DNA from 3 places in the Methylocystis sp. WRRC1 genome. Region 1 is predicted to be linked to each of the others. Evidence: predicted binding sites of a transcription regulator. Region 1 holds the regulator's gene; each other region holds the start of a gene.
The links. Region 1 encodes PhoB, which activates phosphate uptake and scavenging genes when phosphate is short. Its sites were predicted from a motif close to TGTCATNNANCTGTCAT; they were not measured.
Positions count from the first base shown of each region.

Region 1 (4,302 bases):
GCGCCGTCGATCGTCATCGGACTCTTCGTCTATACGATCCTCGTTGCGCCGATCGGCCATTTCTCCGGAATTTCCGGGGCCGTGGCGCTCGCCATCCTGGTCGTGCCGGTTGTGCTGCGCACGACCGAGGACATGTTGCTGCTCGTGCCGGGTTCGATGCGGGAGGCGGCGGCGGCGCTTGGCGCGCCGCGCGCGCTGATCATTTCTCGCGTCGCCTATCGCGCGGCGAAGGCCGGCCTCGTCACCGGCGTGCTGCTCGCGGTGGCGCGCGTCTCCGGCGAGACGGCGCCCCTGCTCTTCACGGCCCTCAACAATCAGTTCTGGAGCTCGGACCTAGCCGCGCCGATGGCGAGCCTGCCGGTCGTCATCTTCCAGTTCGCGCTCTCGCCCTACAAGGACTGGCAGCAACTCGCCTGGACGGGCGCGCTGCTGATCACCGTCACCGTTCTGACTCTTTCGGTCATCGCCCGCGCGGTCAGCGCCGGACGGAGGAAATCCTGAATGAACATCGCCGCCAACGCTCCCAAGGAACCGCCGGCCAAAGTGTCGGTGCGCAGCCTCGATTTCTTCTACGGCTCGTCCCGCGCGCTGAAATCCATCAGCCTGCCGCTCTACGCCAACAAGGTGACGGCCTTCATCGGTCCGTCGGGCTGCGGCAAGTCCACGCTGCTGCGGGTCATGAACCGCATGTATGACCTCTATCCCGGCCAGCGCGCCGAGGGCGAGGTGCTACTCGACGGAGAGAACATTCTCGATCCCGCCGTCGATATCAATGCGCTGCGTTCGCGCGTCGGCATGATCTTCCAGAAGCCGACGCCCTTTCCTATGTCGATTTACGAGAACATCGCCTTCGGCATCCGCCTTTACGAGAAGCTTTCGCGCGGCGACATGGACGCCCGCGTCGAGGAGGCGCTGCGCGGCGCGGCGCTGTGGGATGAGGTGAAGGACAAGCTGCACACCAGCGGGCTCGGCCTTTCGGGCGGTCAGCAACAGCGACTTTGCATCGCGCGCAGCGTCGCCGTGCAGCCGGAGGTCATCCTCTTCGACGAACCCTGTTCGGCCCTCGATCCGATCTCGACCGCGAAGGTGGAGGAGCTGATCGAGGAACTCGCCAATCAGTACAGCATCGCGATCGTCACGCACAACATGCAGCAGGCGGTGCGCGTCTCGGACTACACGGCCTTCATGTATCTCGGGGAGCTCGTCGAATTCGGCGACACCGACGAGGTTTTCAACAAGCCGAGAGAAAAGCGCACCCTCGATTACATCACTGGCCGCTTCGGCTGATCTGAATCAAGGAATGATCGCCATGAGCGAACATATCGTCAAATCCTACGACCGCGATCTCGAGGCGCTCGGACGCCGCATCGCGGAGATGGGCGGCATCGCCGAGAAAATGCTCGCGGAAGCGATGGAGGCGCTGTCGACCTGCAACGTCGATCTCGCCCATCGCGTCGTCGCGAGCGACGCGCGTCTCGACGCGCTGCATCGCGAGATCGAGGAAAGCGCGGTCCTGACGATCGCGCGGCGCCAGCCTCTTGCGGTGGATCTGCGCGAATGCATCGCCGCGATCCGCATCGCGGGCGACATCGAGCGGATCGGCGACCTCGCCAAGAACATCGCCAAGCGCACGCTGAAGATCGCGTCGGAAGCGCGCTTTCCGCGCGCCCTCGTGGGCCTCAAGTCGATGCATGAAATCGCGTCGATGCAATTGAAGGACGTCCTCGACGCTTATGCGTTGCGCGACGTCGAGCGCGCGCGGGCGGTGTGGGAGACCGACGCCGATCTCGACGCGCTCGAGGATTCGGTGTTTCGCGATCTTCTCACCTTCATGATGGAGGATCCGCGCAACATCTCCTTCTGCACGCATCTTCTGTTCTGCTCGAAGAATCTCGAGCGCATCGGCGACCACACGACGAATATTTCCGAGACGATCGTCTATCTCGTGACCGGCGAGCCGATGCCGACCGAGCGGCCGAAAATACGCGTCGCCCAGTTCGGCGGCGACAGTGAAGAGGCTTCGCAATGAATGACAGCATTCCCGCGGTAATGCGGGAGGGCAAGAGCGATCGCGCGCCGCGCATACTGGTTGTCGAAGACGAAGCGTCGCTCGCGCTCCTTCTCACTTACAATCTCGAAGCCGAAGGCTATCAGGTCGAGCATGTCGACAATGGCGACGAGGCGGAGCTGCGCATCGCGGAAACGCCGCCCGACCTCGTCATTCTCGACTGGATGCTGCCGGGCGTCTCGGGTCTCGAAATTTGCAGACGCCTGCGCGCGCGCGAGGCCTGCCGCGACATGCCGATCATCATGCTGACGGCGCGCGGCGAGGAAAGCGAACGCGTGCGCGGTCTTTCCGTCGGCGCCGACGATTACGTGGTGAAGCCCTTCTCGACGCCGGAGCTGATGGCGCGCGTGCGCGCGCTGCTGCGTCGCGCGCGCCCGGAGCGCGTCGCCTCGAAGTTGAGGCTGGGCGACATTGATCTCGACCGCGACACGCATCGCGTGCGCCGGTCGGGCCGAGAGATTCATCTCGGCCCCACGGAATATCGGTTGCTGGAATATTTCATGGAGAAGCCGGGCCGCGTCTTCACGCGCGCGCAACTTCTCGACAGCGTCTGGGGCATGTCGGCGGAAATCGACGAGCGCACTGTCGACGTCCATGTCGGCCGTCTGCGCAAGGCGTTGATCCGCGGGCGGGAGAAGGATCCGATCCGCACGGTGCGCGGCGCCGGCTATTCCTTCGACGAAACATTCGGCCGCGACTGAAGTCGCGGCCTTTCATTTTGTCAGGCGTAGCGCGGCGCGCGCAGCTGGTCGCGGGCGCGACGGCGATCCTGCGCGGGCTGATAGGCGACGCGCGCGTGATAGGCGCAATAGGGGCCGCCGCCGATCGGCGACTTGCCGCCGCAGAAGCGGAATTCCGGCGTCGTCGGATCGCCCATCGGCCAGCGGCACATGGACTCCCGCAGGTCCATCAGCGTCACGCGCTCCGACATCGGGATCACGACTTCTTCCTCCTGCGGCTGCGCGCGGGCGACGACCATCGCTTGCGGCGCGAAGGCGAGCGCCACATTGCCATGCACGACATGGCCGGCTGCGCGCGGCTGCGGCGCCGCCTGACGCTGCGCCTTTGCGGCGCGCGGTCGCGGCGCGGCGGCGGTCTTGGCGCGCTCCGCGAGACCCAGACGATGGATCTTTCCGATCACCGCGTTGCGCGTGATGCCGGGTCCAAGTTCGGCTGCGACCTGGCTCGCGCTGAGTCCGTCGCTCCAAAGTTTACGCAACAGCTCGACGCGTTCATCGGTCCAAGACATATCTGTCCTCCACTCGGTCGGTTCGAGCGCGGATTTAGAATCCTTCACCGCCCGCTGCGCTGGAGGGCGCCAGCGGCGACTTGACGCGGATCGAAACTCGAGAAACGCCGGGCGCGACATGCAGCCAGCGCCGGCAGGAAACGTTACTGACGCAGTTGAATCACGGGCGGGAGTCGCTGGCAAGCGAAAGGCGGCGTTCTCAACAGGCTTTCTGCAAGCTTTGTGCAAGGGTGTTGCTCTCAAGACTCAGTTCGAAGGTCACGGAACGCCTGCAAACCGATTCCTCGCCCGCGCCATAGGGCCGCCGCGTCGGCATTCGAGGCCCGAGATTTGACCGCGGAGGCGCGGGCGCATAAAATCAAGGGCTCAAAATGCCGCCCTGAAAAGGGCGGCGCTTTGTTTTTCAGCCCCGCACGGCGTTGCGGTCGCCTGAGCACTGGAGCACGGTTTTGAATTCTGCGCTTTATCCGACCTATGCGCGGGCCGACATCTCTTTCGCGCGCGGCGAAGGCGCCTGGCTCGTCGCCGAGAACGGCGACCGCTATCTGGACTTCGCGTCGGGCGTCGCCGTCCTGTCGCTGGGTCACGAGCATCCGCATCTCGTCGCGACGCTGAAGGCCGCAGCCGAACAGCCCTGGCATGTCTCCAATCTGTTTCGCATCCCGCAGGCCGAGCGTCTCGCCCGGCGCCTCGCCGAGGCGACTTTCGCCGACATCGTCTTCTTCACCAACTCCGGCGCCGAGGCGGTCGAAGCCGCGATCAAGACCGCGCGTAAATATCATGCCGCGAACGGCCAGCCGGAACGCTATCGTCTGATCACTTTCGAGGGCGCCTTCCACGGCCGCACGCTCGCGACCATCGCCGCCGGCGGCAATCCGAAATATCTCGAGGGCTTCGGCCCGCCGGTCGAGGGTTTCGATCAGGTTCCCTTCGCTGATCTCGACGCGGTCGAGAAGGCCATCACGGATGAAACGGCGGGCGTGCT
Region 1 covers NZ_JAJFZJ010000001.1:2,017,962-2,022,263, reverse strand. Annotated here, with positions in the region: gene pstA (phosphate ABC transporter permease PstA) at 1-501, shown strand, start outside; gene pstB (phosphate ABC transporter ATP-binding protein PstB) at 502-1,287, shown strand; gene phoU (phosphate signaling complex protein PhoU) at 1,310-2,029, shown strand; gene phoB (phosphate regulon transcriptional regulator PhoB) at 2,026-2,769, shown strand; gene LG047_RS09740 (GcrA family cell cycle regulator) at 2,790-3,317, opposite strand; gene LG047_RS09735 (aspartate aminotransferase family protein) at 3,767-4,302, shown strand, end outside.

Region 2 (4,302 bases), 1.1 Mb from region 1:
GCTTGCCGAACATGGACTTCTGCCCGCTCTCCGCGAGGATCCGCTCCAGTTGCCGGTCAAGTCCCCTGTCGGAGGCGACGAGGCAGGCGGCGCTTTCCGTCAATCGTGTCGAGACGCGCACGTCCTCGATATTTTCGGCGAGCGTTTCCTTCAGCGCGGCGACAAGGTCGCCGACTTCCGTCGCCGGAGTCGCGTCTTCCTTCGGCTCGTCGAGAAGCGCAATCGAATCGATGTCGGCCTGACCCTGCGTCACCGATTTGAAAGGCTTGCCATCGAAGCCCAGCGCGCTCGTGACCCAGAAGGAATCGACCGCGTCGTCGAGCAGCAGCACCTCGATTCCGCGCGCGCGGAATCCTTCGAGCTGCGGGCTCGCGGCAAGGCGCTTCGCATCGTCGCCGGCGATATAATAAATAGCCGTCTGGTTCTCGCGCAGATCGGCCACGTAATCCTTCAGCGTGCGCGTCTTCCCCTCGGACTTCGTCGAAGCGAAGCGCGCGATGGCGAAAAGACCGTCGCGACGGCTGGGATCCTCATGCAGGCCCTCCTTCAGAACGGCGTCGAAGTTCTCCCAGACTTTCGCGAATTTCTCCGGCTCATTTTCCGCGAGCTTCGTCAGCTCCTGAAGGATGCGCGTCGCGACCGCCTTGCCGATTGAGGCGATGACGGGACTCTTCTGAACCATCTCGCGCGAGACGTTGAGCGGAATGTCGGCGCTGTCGACGACGATGCGCACGAAACGCAGCCACGCCGGCATCAAGTCCACCTCGCGCGAGATCAGCACGCGGCGGACATAGAGCTTCGATTTGCTCTTGCGCCCCGGATCGAAGAGATCGAATGGCCGGCTGCCCGGAATGAAGGCAAGGACCGTATATTCCGTGCGGCCTTCCGCGCGCCAGTGCACGGTGAGGGCGGGTTCGTCGAACTGGCCGGACAATTGCCGGTAGAAGTCGAGATACTGCTCCTCCGTGATCTCCGATTTCGGCTTCGTCCACAGCGCGACGCCGTCGGCGATGCGCCGCGGCTCCTTGCCTGGCTCCTCGACGAGATCGATCGGCGTCGAGACGGCGCCGGAATGTTCGCGCACGATGCTCTCGATGCGCCACGGCTCGAGGAATTCGTCGCTTTCGGAATTGAGATGCAGCGTCACGCGCGCGCCGACCGGAGGCGCGTCTTCGAGCGCGAGCGGCGCGATCGAATATGTGCCCTTGCCCTGCGAGGTCCACAGCCAGGCCTTGTCCTCGCCGGCGCGGCGCGTCGCAACCTCGACATTGTCGGCGACCATGAACACCGAATAGAAGCCTACGCCGAATCGGCCGATGAGGGACGATCCCGCGTCCCTCCCTTCCTTGCCGATCTTTTCGAGGAAAGCGCGCGTGCCGGAATTGGCGATCGCGCCGAGCGCGCTGATGAGCTCGTCACGCGACATGCCGACGCCATTGTCGGCGACGGTTATGGTGCGTTTCTCCTTGTCGAGCGAGATCGTCACCAGCGGCGCGCCCGCCATCGCGGCGAGTTTCTCGTTGGAAAGCGATTCGTAGCGCAGTTTCTCGCAGGCGTCGGCCGCGTTCGAGATCAGCTCGCGCAGGAACACCTCGCGCTCCGAATATACGGAATGCGTCATCAGCTCCAGGAGCTGCGCGACATCCGCCTCGAAGCCGAAATTGGCGGCTTCGCTCGGCTCGCGCGACAGGGAAGCGGCGTCGGCGGAAGCAGCGTCGTCAGTCATGGCGTCTCCAGAAGAAGATTCCTCTCCATCCCGGGAGAGAACGATAAAAGGGGGAAAATGGGCCGCAATCGGCCGCGCCCTTGAGTTCGTCATTCGTGACGATTTTGCAAGTCCGGAGCTTTGGAAAAAACGCCTGACCGCCGGCTGTGAACGCCGAATCGGCATCCTTTCCCGGATCTGCCGGGCAGACGAGCCGGCGCGGGAATATCCCGGCCGACCCGCCCATCGCCACGATAGCTCAGGATCCTCGCGCCGCGCGATTCCGGGGGGCTGGGGGGCTGACGAAAACCGGAAACGCCCATCGCGAAGCCTGTCGGGGCAACACGTAGATATTGTCTACATCGTTTGGCCTGCAAGGGGCTCAATACCGGCGGAAATGTGATTTTTCCTTTCCAATTTGCTAAGGCCGCGCCGATCGCCGCAATTATTGTCACGAGGCTGACATGAAAGGCTTGCCCCCGGCGTCGCATCGCGCGAACATATAGAGGTTCGAGGAGAATCGTTGCATGGCGGAGTCGGAGACGACGGAGCCCAGCCCCTCCCGGCCCGCCCTCGTCGTGGTGGCGGGCGCCGGCCGCGCGCAACGGGGCGAGCAGAATCGCGGACGAGGCGAAGCGCGCAGCTCCGCGCCAGTATCTTTCGATCGGCGCGAATTAAACATGCTCTTCAATCTGTATGGCGCGAAAGTCGCCGCCGGGGAGTGGCGGGATTACGCGCTGGACTTCACGCCGGCGAAGGCCGTCTTCTCCGTCTTCCGCCGCTCCAGCGAGGCGCCGCTCTACCGTATCGAGAAAAATCCCGAACTCGCGCGCCGGCAGGGTGCCTATGCCGTCATCGCCGCCACCGGCCTCGTCATGCGCCGCGGGCATGATCTCGCACGCGTCATTCGCGTGCTCGATCGCGGGTTGAAACTGGTCGGCGCCGAATAAGGGCCAACAAAAAAGCCCCGCCGAAGCGGGGCTTTTCACGATCGCGGGGCGGATCAGTCGTTGCGCTGGCCGAACAGATACAGCAGCGACTGGAACATGTTGATGAAGTCGAGATAGAGCGAGAGGGCTCCGAACACGCTCTTCTTCTGCGCGACTTCATAGCCGTCGCCCTCGTAATACATGTCCTTAATGTTCTGCGTATCCCAGGCGGTCAGGCCGGCGAAGACCAGAACCGCAATGATCGACAGGGCGAACTGCAAGCCGGTGGACTGCAGGAACAGATTGACGAGTCCGGCGATGACAAGGCCCCACACGCCCATCACCAGGAAGGAGCCGAAGGCCGACAGATCCCGCTTCGTCATGTAGCCATAAAGGCTGAGGCCGCCGAAAGCGGCTGCGGTGATGAAGAATATCCGCGCAATCGACGCGCCGGTGAAGACCAGCAGGATGGACGACATCGACAGGCCCATCACCGCCGCGAAGGCGAAGAACAGATTGCGGGCCGTCGCCGCCGACATGGTGGTGGCGCGCGCGCCGAGGAACATCACGAAGGCGAGCGGCGACAGAATGATCACCCAACGCAGCGGCGAAGTGAAGATCATCTGGCCGAATGGCGTCAGAATGATCTGGCCGGCGCCGACCTTGGCCACCGAAAGCATGTAGGTGCCGAGCGCGACCAGGCCCGTTACGGCAAGGCCGATCGTCATATAATTATAAACGCCGAGCATATAGGCGCGCAGCCCCTCGTCGATCTCGGCCGTCGTTGACCGAGCGACCCCGCGGCCGTAGCCGAAGCTCGTGTTGCGGTCGTAGTTTGACATTGTGACCCTCTCGATCTCCATGGCCAGTCGCCCGGACTTTACCGACGCGCTGTGGCCTTAGCCTCTCTGGCTACTTGCAATATGGCTTGGTCCAAACTGGGTGACAAGGCGGGCTCGGATGAACTCTTGTTAAGGTAATACTTGGCTTAATCGTTCCGGGGATCGTCCGCTTTCGACATCCCTTGGCCCCCGTTTTCAGGCGCCCCCGCGCCGCCGCCTTTCGCACAAGCGAAAGCGGCGCAAAAACCCTTCCGATCGGGCTCCGACGGCTTATTTATTGTAGGAATGGCGAAATTTGAATGCCGACAGGCCAGCTTTCCGGCTGCGTGAATAGTGCAGAGCGGTATAGATGACCGATTGTCGCACCCTTGCTGTCGCGCAAGAATGCGGTAACATTCGACAACGGCGTCGTCCGACCCTCACGGCCGCGGTGAGGGCAAAACGCGGCGCGAACCAAACCCCGAGTGTCGCGTGTCCTTGTCGCACGAAGACCAGGAGGAGAATATGCGTGACGATGAATCTGCTCAGTTCAGTAGACTGAATGAGAGAATGTCGCGCCTCGTCTCATCGTTCGGCAGATCGGTGCGAGGCGCTCTGTCGGTCGGCCCGACAAAAAGTGTTCGTGATCCGCTCCGGCTTCTGGCCGCCGCAGCTCTTCTTGTCGTCGCGGGCGCGGCTGCTGCGCCGGCCGAGGCGCATGGGCGGCTTGGCGCCGCTGAGGGTCGGTGCCGCCTGTTCATCGGCCCCGACATCATGAACTTCACCGGTTATTTGCCCGAGGCCTCCAAGAACGAATTTTGCGAAGACATTCCGTCGACCGGCCCGA
Region 2 covers NZ_JAJFZJ010000001.1:919,332-923,633, reverse strand. Annotated here, with positions in the region: gene htpG (molecular chaperone HtpG) at 1-1,726, opposite strand, end outside; gene LG047_RS04585 (DUF2794 domain-containing protein) at 2,233-2,655, shown strand; gene LG047_RS04580 (Bax inhibitor-1/YccA family protein) at 2,709-3,476, opposite strand; gene LG047_RS04575 (hypothetical protein) at 4,026-4,302, shown strand, end outside.
Region 2: the regulator PhoB is predicted to act here: its motif matches at 2,155-2,171, upstream of LG047_RS04585 (DUF2794 domain-containing protein).

Region 3 (4,302 bases), 1.3 Mb from region 1:
GACCGACGCTGTTTACCGTTGCACCCCAACGCTATCGCGCGAAGAAGCACGCGAGATGAGCTGCTGCCGGTTTCGTGGACGCCGAGTTAAGTTACTCCCACCTTCTTTTCGAACTCAACCGGGCTGACGTAGCCGATCGTCGAATGCCTGCGGACGGGGTTGTAGAACCGCTCGACGTAATCGAAGACGTCTGCCCGGGCGTCGTCACGCGTGCGGTAGAGTTTCTTCCCGATCCGCTCCGTCTTCAGTGAAGAGAAGAAGCTCTCCATCGCCGCATTGTCCCAGACATTGCCGGATCGGCTCATCGAGCAAACGACGCCATTGTCGGCCATGAGGCGCTGGAACTGCTCGCTCGTATATTGGCTGCCCCTGTCGGAGTGATGCAGCAAGGCGTCCGGCTTGCCGCGACGCCAGATCGCCATCATCAATGCATCCGCGACAAGACCAGCGGTCATCTCGGCTTTCATCGACCAGCCGACGACCCTTCGCGAGAACAGGTCGATGACTGCGGCGACGTAGAGCCAGCCTTCCGCCGTCCAAATATAGGTGAAGTCGGCGATCCACTTCTGGTTCGGCGCTTGCGCGGCGAACTGCCGGTCGAGAACATTCGGCGCGACGACCGCCGACCTTTGTCCGTCGTCCTTCGGCTGACCCCGGCGACGCGGTCGCGCCCGCAAGGCGTTTGCCCGCATCAACCGTTCGATCTTGTGCAGGCCGCAGGAGACGCCTTCGGCTAGAACGTCCCGCCAGACGCGGCGGGCGCCGTAGGTTCGGGCGCTGCCCACGAAGCTCGCGCGGATTTTCTTTGTCAGCTCCTCGTCCGCGACCGATCGGGCGCTCGGCCCGCGACGCAGCCAGGCGTGAAAGCCCGATCGGGACACGTCCAGCGCTTCGCAGAGCCACGCCACCGGCCAGACGCTCCGGTGCTTTGCGACGAAAGCGAACCTCATTTCGCTTCCCTCGCAAAGAAGGCTGCGGCCTTTTTTAGAATGTCGCGCTCCGCCCGCAGTTTGGCGACCTCACGGCGCAGCCTTTCGATCTCCAGTTGCTCCGGCTTCTGCTGGCCGTGTCCGGGGAAGGCCTGCACGGGATCCGTCGTCAGCTCCCGAACCCAGCGCCGCAACACGTTCTCATGCACATCCAGATCGCGGCAGGCCTGCGCGACGGTGACGCCGCGCTCCTTCACCAACCGAACCGCCTCGACCTTGAACTCCCGACTGAATATCCGTCTCGCCATAACAAACCTCCGGCCTCATGAAACACCGTTTCTCGGCGTCCACGAAACCGGCAGCAGCTCACTCAAAGGTGTTCTTGCACCAGTCCTTTATATTGATGAGAGTGTAGTTGAGCGGGGTGCCATCATCTCGCGTGAAGTTGTTTCGCTCGCGCAAGGTGCGGGAGGCGGTAAAGACATCGGGCGTGATGATTTCGTCGATGAGGCGGTCAAATTCTGAGTCAGTGAGGCGGACGCCATTCAGCGCTTGGAACTTCTCACGGAAGTTCTGGTCCAGAGTGGCGCGATCGTGGATGTCCGGACGGTAACTATACTTAAGTTCTTGGAGCTTGGAGATTAGGTCCCGCTCAATTTTGCTTTCTGCCGTCGTCAATGGGCTGCCTCAGACTTGTTCATTTCAAACTTGCGGCGTGAAATATCCATTCTTCCTCTCATCTCGTTGCCGCCACACCAAATCAACCCTAAGAAACAACAATATCTCAGCTGCGGGTTGAGCAGGCAAGACCGGTTGCGCCCGCGGCGCGCGTCGCGCTCGGCCTGTCAGTCCGACAAGCTGCCGAGATTACGGGCGTTTCTCATGAGACGATCACCCGGATCGAGGCTGGGCGCGAGGACGTGAAACAGGCCACGGTTGAGAAGGTGCGCGAAGCCCTCGAAGCGGCCGGCGTCGTCTTCCTCGCGTCAGGGGAGATGATCGACGGGGGCGTGGAGGGCAGATGATGACCGAAGATCAGCGCTCAGGCGTCCCGTTCGTCGACATCCGGCCCGGTTGCTGCCACTGGCCGCTCGGCGCGCGGACTGATCGCCCGACCGCTTCTGCGCCGCGCCTGCCACGATCGGCTCACCATATTGCGCCGACCACCGGGCGCACTCCTATGTCCCTAGCGCAGACGGCCGGCGATGGCGGGGCGGGCCGGTGGCCAGTTGGCGCGGGTGTGATCGGGGGCGCGACGACAGCGCCTACATCGAGCCGCGAAATCCCCCGCTTGCGTCCCCCATGCGTCCCCGCCTTTCAGCACGGTCGCTGGTATTTTCTGCAAGTCTTTGATTTGAATGGTGGGCGCGACAGGGATTGAACCTGTGACCCCTACGATGTCAACGTAGTGCTCTCCCGCTGAGCTACGCGCCCCAGAGCCGCTGAACGGCTCGAGCGCCCCGCATATACTGGCGATTCTGGCGGCGCGCAAGCGCCAACGGCGCTGGTCGTCGAAATTCCTGTTTTCCCGGGGCGATCGGCCGGAATGCGGGCCCCGGCCGGCTCAATTGTTAGCGAATCGTAAAATTTCGGCCGACGGCGCGTGAAAGATTTGTGACGCGCGACGATTTCTCTCCTTGCGGGCCACGATGGTTGTGGCATGCTTGGCCATGCCCTCGCTCGACGAGAGGAGAGCTACAAAGGAGGTTTCGCATGTCCTTGCAAGGTCATATCGTCGAACTCCAACGCCGCCACGAGGCGCTCAAGAAGGAAATCGAGAAGGAACAGCTCCACCCCCACGCGGACGAAACGAAAATCCTGGAGCTGAAGCGGAAGAAGTTGCAGATAAAGGATGAACTGGCCAAATTGGCGGTCAGCGAAACGCGACACTGAAGCGATCACTGTATCATCCTGACGACCGATGAGGGTCAAAGGCAGCCATGGGCGGAGAGCGATCTCCGCCTTATTTTTTGGCGCATAGCTTGCTCCTCGCTCGCGCCAGATCAAAGAGACCGCCGCCCCATGCCCGTGACCGACAGCTACCGCCCCGAGACCCTCCATGAAGGTCTCGGCGATCCCTTTTTCGACCGGGTAGAGGCGGCGCGCTTTCCGAAGCATGTACTGCGCTATCGCAACCAGCGCTGGGCCGCGCGCGTTGGGCTCGATGGGCTGACGGATGAGGAATGGATCGCCCATTTCGGGCGTTTCGAGCCCCTGCCCGACGGCCTGCGCCAGCCGCTCGCCTTGCGCTACCACGGCCATCAGTTCCGCGTTTACAACCCTGACCTCGGCGACGGCCGCGGCTTCCTCTTCGCTCAGTTGCGCGACGACGCGGACGGTCGCCTACTCGACCTCGGCACGAAAGGCAGCGGCCAGACGCCCTGGTCGCGACGCGGCGACGGACGCCTGACGCTGAAAGGCGGCGTGCGTGAAATCCTCGCCACCGAAATGCTGGAGGCGCTCGGCGTCGACACCTCCAAGACCTTCAGCCTGATCGAGACCGGCGAAGCGCTCATGCGCGGCGACGAGCCCTCGCCGACGCGCTCCAGCGTGCTGGTGCGGCTGTCGCATTCGCATATCCGGATCGGCACCTTCCAGCGCCTCGCCTTCCATGAGGACAAGCCCGCGATCGATCGGTTGCTCGACCATGTCTGCCGGCATTATTTCCCCGCTCTGGCGGAGCTGCCCGGCCCCGCCAAGGCCCTCGCATTTCTGGGGGAAGTCGTCGCCCGGGTCGCCCGGCTCGGCGCGGGCTACATGTCGGCGGGTTTCGTCCATGGCGTGCTGAATTCGGACAATATCAACGTCACCGGCGAAAGCTTCGATTACGGGCCATGGCGCTTCGCGCCATCCTACGACCCGCAGTTCACGGCCGCCTATTTCGACGAAACCGGGCTCTACGCCTTTGGCCGGCAGCCCGGCGCGCTGGGGTGGAATCTCGCCCGACTTGCCGAATGTCTCCTGCATTTGACGGGGCTGGAGGCGGCCGAGAAGGCGCTGGACGTGTTTCCAGGCCTTATCCAGCAGGAGTTCCGCGCGGCGCTGCTTAGGCGGCTCGCGCTCGCGCCGGCGGGTGAGGAGGCCGACGCCCGGCTCGCCAAGGCTTTCGTGGATTTCCTCATCGCGACGCGGGCGCCCTTCGAGCAGACCTTCTTCGACTGGCGCGGCGGCCTCGCGAGCGTGGATCGGGCCAGGTCGAGCCCGTCGGCCTCCTATTACGAGACGGCAGAATTCGCGCCCCTGCGCGCCGCTCTCGCCGAGCATGAGGCGACGCCGGCCGCTCGGCTCGACCACCCCTATTTCCGTCGCCCCGCGCCGTGCACGATGCTGATCGACGAAGTCGAGGCGATCTGGGCGCCCATCGCGGAGAGGG
Region 3 covers NZ_JAJFZJ010000001.1:686,333-690,634, forward strand. Annotated here, with positions in the region: one part of gene LG047_RS03490 (IS3 family transposase) at 87-976, opposite strand; one part of gene LG047_RS03490 (IS3 family transposase) at 976-1,237, opposite strand; gene LG047_RS03495 (type I restriction endonuclease) at 1,296-1,607, opposite strand; gene LG047_RS03500 (helix-turn-helix transcriptional regulator) at 1,718-1,954, shown strand; tRNA gene LG047_RS03505 (tRNA-Val) at 2,289-2,363, opposite strand; gene LG047_RS03510 (YdcH family protein) at 2,643-2,822, shown strand; gene LG047_RS03515 (protein adenylyltransferase SelO) at 2,952-4,302, shown strand, end outside.
Region 3: the regulator PhoB is predicted to act here: its motif matches at 2,533-2,549, upstream of LG047_RS03510 (YdcH family protein).